Regions from separate parts of the Comamonas sp. GW821-FHT11H03 genome, predicted to be linked through region 2. Evidence: riboswitches for the same ligand, from Rfam matches in the RefSeq annotation. Region 2 holds a riboswitch; the other holds the start of a gene.
The links. Region 2 has a riboswitch for S-adenosylhomocysteine ahead of metH (methionine synthase). Riboswitches for the same ligand answer to the same signal wherever they lie in the genome.
Positions count from the first base shown of each region.

Region 1 (2,455 bases), on a different contig from region 2:
ATGGAGGGCGAGCGCATGCGCAACACCTTGCTCTCGGCCGTCTCGCACGATCTGCGCACGCCGCTGACGGGCATCCTGGGCGCGGCCCAGGCGGCCTTGCCGCATGCGCCCCAGGGGCCGGCGCATCACATGCTGGTGCAGATCCGCAATCAGGCACAGGCGCTGCAGCAACTGGTGGACAACCTGCTGGCCATGGCGCGCCTGCAACAAGGCGGCGTGCAGCTCAAGCGCGAATGGCTGCCGGTGGACGAGCTGGTGGGCAGCGCGCTGGCGCAGATGCGCGAGCGACTGGCCGCTCATGTGCTGCAGACCTCGCTGCCGGCCGATCTGCCTTTGCTGCAGCTCGATGCCGTGCTGATGGAGCGTGTGCTGGTCAATCTGCTGGACAACGCCATCAAGTACACGCCCGAAGGCACGACGATCACCGTGACAGCGAGCGTGGCCGATGGCGACTGTGTGCTGAGCGTGCAGGACGCGGGGCCGGGCCTGCCAGTGCATCTGTCCCCCGAGCAACTGTTCGAGCCGTTCACGCGTGGGCAGGCAGAGAGTGCCGTGTTCGGCATGGGGCTCGGGCTGGCTCTGGCTCAGCGCATTGTGCAAGCCCATGGCGGCAGATTGCGGGTCGCGGCGGCAGACCCCGGGCCGGGCACCATTTTCAGCGTGCACCTGCCCGTGCCCGAGCAACCGGCCATGGACGAATGAGCCGACAATCCCGTGCATCCATTGAAACTCCGACATGACGAGCACCGCCCCCCGCATCCTGCTGATTGAAGACGACGCCAGCATCCGCCGCTTTGTGCGACTGGCATTGGAGGACGAAGGCTGGCAGGTGTTCGAGTCCGAAACCGCCAGGCGCGGCCTGATCGAGGCCGCCAGCCGCCAGCCCGACGCCGTCGTGCTGGACCTGGGGCTGCCCGATGCGGATGGCAAGACCGTGATTGCCGAGCTGCGCAGCTGGAGCCAGTTGCCGATTCTGATCCTGTCCGCGCGCGAGCGGGAAGAGGAGAAGGTGGCGGCGCTGGATGCCGGGGCCGATGACTACCTGACCAAGCCCTTTGGCGTGCCGGAGCTGCTGGCCAGGTTGCGCGTGATGCTGCGCCGCCGCCAGCAGGCATCGGGGGCAGACAAGCCCGGCAACTGTGCGCGTTTCGGCACGGTGGTGGTGGATCTGGCGGCGCACGATGTCAAGCGTGACGGAGTGGCCGTGCACCTCACACCCATTGAGTTTCGTCTGCTGGCGACGCTGATTGCCGGTCATGGCAAGGTGCTGACGCATCGCCAGCTGCTGCTGCAGGTCTGGGGGGCGGAGTATCTGGACCGCCCTCACTATCTGCGCGTGCACATGGCCAACCTGCGCCAGAAGATAGAGAGCGATCCGGCCCAGCCCCGGCATCTGGTAACCGAGTTGCAAGTCGGTTATCGCTTGGTGGGCCTGGAAGGCTGATTCCTTTATAATCGCCGTCCATCCGAGGAGCGTTGCAGCGTTCCCCCGGCCAGCCATGAGCTGGTCTGCGCGGGGCGTGAGGCTCGGATTTCATCCCGCAACGACGCTCGCCCACGCTTTCTGTGCGGTGAGCCGGTTCATTCCCCCTCTGCTGCAGAACGTGGTTTTTCATTCAAGATTTGGAGAAAACCATGAACGCTGCCGTGCGCTTCAACCCCGCTGATTCGGCCATTACCGATATTTCCCTGGCTGCCTGGGGCCGCAAGGAAATCAGGATCGCCGAAACCGAAATGCCCGGCCTGATGGCTGTGCGTGAAGAGTTCGCCGCTGCCCAGCCCCTGAAGGGCGCGCGCATCACCGGCTCGCTGCACATGACCATCCAGACGGCCGTGCTGATCGAGACGCTGACGGCTCTGGGCGCACAAGTGCGCTGGGCTTCGTGCAACATCTTCTCGACCCAGGACCATGCAGCAGCTGCCATCGCCGAAACCGGCGTGCCTGTCTACGCCATCAAGGGCGAGTCGCTGGAAGACTACTGGAACTACACCCACAGCATCTTTGAATTCGGCGCCGCCGGCACCGAAGGCGAAGGCCCCAACATGATCCTGGATGACGGCGGCGATGCCACCATGCTCATGCACCTGGGCAAGCGCGCCGAGAAGGACCTGTCCGTGCTGGCCAACCCCGGCTCGGAAGAAGAGCGCATCGTCTTCGCCGCCATCAAGGCCAAGCTGGCCGTGGACCCCACCTGGTACAGCCGCAAGTCGGCCCAGATCCTGGGCGTGACCGAAGAAACCACCACTGGCGTGCACCGCCTGAACGAAATGTCTGCCAACGGCAGCCTGCTGTTCCGCGCGATCAATGTGAATGACTCGGTGACCAAGTCCAAGTTCGACAACCTGTACGGCTGCCGCGAATCGCTGGTGGACGGCATCAAGCGCGCCACCGACGTGATGATCGCCGGCAAGGTTGCCGTGGTCGCCGGTTATGGCGACGTGGGCAAGGGCTGCG
Region 1 is NZ_JBXARF010000002.1:75,803-78,257, forward strand. Features, by position in the region: gene AC1RTQ_RS04855 (DUF4118 domain-containing protein) at 1-702, shown strand, start outside; gene AC1RTQ_RS04860 (response regulator) at 737-1,444, shown strand; S-adenosyl-L-homocysteine riboswitch at 1,463-1,560, shown strand; gene ahcY (adenosylhomocysteinase) at 1,636-2,455, shown strand, end outside.
Region 1: another riboswitch for S-adenosylhomocysteine. It lies ahead of ahcY (adenosylhomocysteinase); the one in region 2 lies ahead of metH (methionine synthase).

Region 2 (2,455 bases):
GGGTGGTGGCTCCCGTGAGACCGTATTGGTTTTCCAGCACCGAGCCCCAGGCACCGGCCGTACCGTGACCGCCCACCAGCGTGATGGAGCCCGCGACCAGGCCGATCAGCGGATCCAGCCCCAGCAAGGAAGCCAGACTCACGCCCACGATGTTCTGCATCATGATGAAGACGGCGATCACACCCAGGAAGAGTAACAGCGAGGAGCCGCCCTCACGCAGCTTGGCGAAGTTCGCGCTCAGGCCGATGGAGGAGAAGAACACCAGCATGAACGCCGACTGCAGGCTTGCTTCGAAGCTCAGCGCCAGTCCCGTGGTCTGATGCAGCATGAAGATGATGGCCGCCACGACCAGGCCGCCGGCGACAGGCTCGGGAATATTGAAGTCGCGCAGAAAGCGGATATGTCTTGTCATGAGCTTGCCAAGCATGAGCACAAGCACGGCCATGATGAGGGTGTAGTACGCGCCGAAGGTCACGTTCATGAAGATCTCCTGGGTGGTTCCATGCAACGGCCGAAGGGCCTGCCCGGTCATGGCTGGCCATTCGGCGGTGCACGGCTGAGCACATGGACCAGACATTTGCTGTTGATGGTGCCAAAGACTCAAAGATAGGGGCTGTAGGTGCTTGTCCACTCATGGCAAGCGGACCCGTCGGTGCCGGGCTGCCTGAGAGCAGGAAAGCGGTGCGCTCCATTCCCTGCGAATGTGCACCATGTCGGGAATATGCTTGAAATGAGATGGTTGCATTCGTGTTTTGCGAAATTACCTTTTGCCCTGCTCCTGTTTTTGGGGTGTGGAAAGTCGAATCTGCTATAGCCATTCGCAAAGAGCCCGCCTGCACAGCCGCGGGGCAAAGCGCCTTGACGCCCCGATTGCCTGCCCTCGCCGTAGAATGACGGGCTTCACCCCGAGGAGCGCTGCAGCAGGTCATCCCTGAGATGTTTGACCCGTCAGGCTCGGGGTCGCAGATCCGGTTGGCGATCTGCCTGCACTCCCAACGGCGCTCACCTGTTTTCGATTCTGTTTCTGGTTTTCACACAGGTGAGCTGATGTCCGCTGCTATCCCTTCCACTGCCATTCCTCCCATGCGCCTGTCGGGCCTGGAGCCCGTCTTCATCGGCGATGAGACGCTGTTCGTCAACGTGGGCGAGCGCACCAACGTCACCGGCTCCAAGGCCTTTGCGCGCCTGATCCTGAATGAGCAGTACGAGGAGGCGCTGGCCGTGGCGCGCCAGCAGGTGGAAAACGGCGCCCAGGTGATCGATGTGAACATGGACGAGGCCATGCTGGACAGCAAGGCCGCCATGGTGCGCTTTCTGAATCTGATTGCCTCCGAGCCCGATATCGCCAAGGTGCCGGTGATGGTGGACAGCTCCAAGTGGGATGTGATCGAAGCCGGCCTGCGCTGCCTGCAGGGCAAGGGCATCGTCAACTCGATCTCCATGAAGGAGGGCGTCGAGGAATTCAAGAAGCACGCCAAGCTGGTCAAGCGCTATGGCGCTGCCGCCGTGGTGATGGCGTTTGACGAAAAAGGCCAGGCCGACACCTTTGCTCGCAAGATCGAGATCTGCGAACGCGCCTACCGCATTCTGGTTGATGAAGTGGGCTTCCCGCCCGAGGACATCATCTTCGACCCCAACATCTTTGCCGTGGCCACCGGCATCGAAGAGCACAACAACTACGGCGTCGATTTCATCGAGGCCGTGCGCTGGATCAAGCAGAACCTGCCCGGCGCGAAGGTCTCGGGCGGCGTCTCCAATGTCTCGTTCTCATTCCGTGGCAACGACCCCGTGCGCGAGGCCATCCACACGGTGTTCCTCTATCACGCGATTGGGGCAGGCATGGACATGGGCATCGTCAATGCCGGCATGGTCGGTGTGTACGATGACCTGGAGCCCCAGCTGCGCGAGCGCGTGGAGGACGTGGTGCTCAACCGCCGCCCCGATGCGGCCGAGCGCCTGCTGGAGATCGCCGACAGCGCCAAGGGCGCGGCCAAGGACGACAGCAAGAAGCTCGAATGGCGCGGCACGCCCGAGGCACCGAAGACCGTGGGCGAGCGTCTGTCGCATGCCTTGGTGCACGGCATCACCGACTTCATCACCGAAGACACCGAAGAGGCCTACCAGCAGATCGTGGTGCAGGGCGGAGGCCGCCCGCTGCACGTGATCGAAGGCCCGCTCATGGACGGCATGAATATCGTCGGCGACCTGTTCGGTGCCGGCAAGATGTTCCTGCCCCAGGTAGTCAAGTCCGCGCGCGTGATGAAGCAGGCCGTGGCCCACCTGGTGCCCTATATCGAGGAAGAGAAGCGCCAGCAGGAAGCGGCGGGCCTGGACGTGACCAGCAAGGGCAAGATCGTCATCGCCACCGTCAAGGGCGACGTGCACGACATCGGCAAGAACATTGTCACCGTGGTCCTGCAGTGCAACAACTTCGAAGTCATCAACATGGGCGTGA
Region 2 is NZ_JBXARF010000009.1:97,496-99,950, forward strand. Features, by position in the region: gene gltS (sodium/glutamate symporter) at 1-481, opposite strand, end outside; S-adenosyl-L-homocysteine riboswitch at 902-1,011, shown strand; gene metH (methionine synthase) at 1,048-2,455, shown strand, end outside.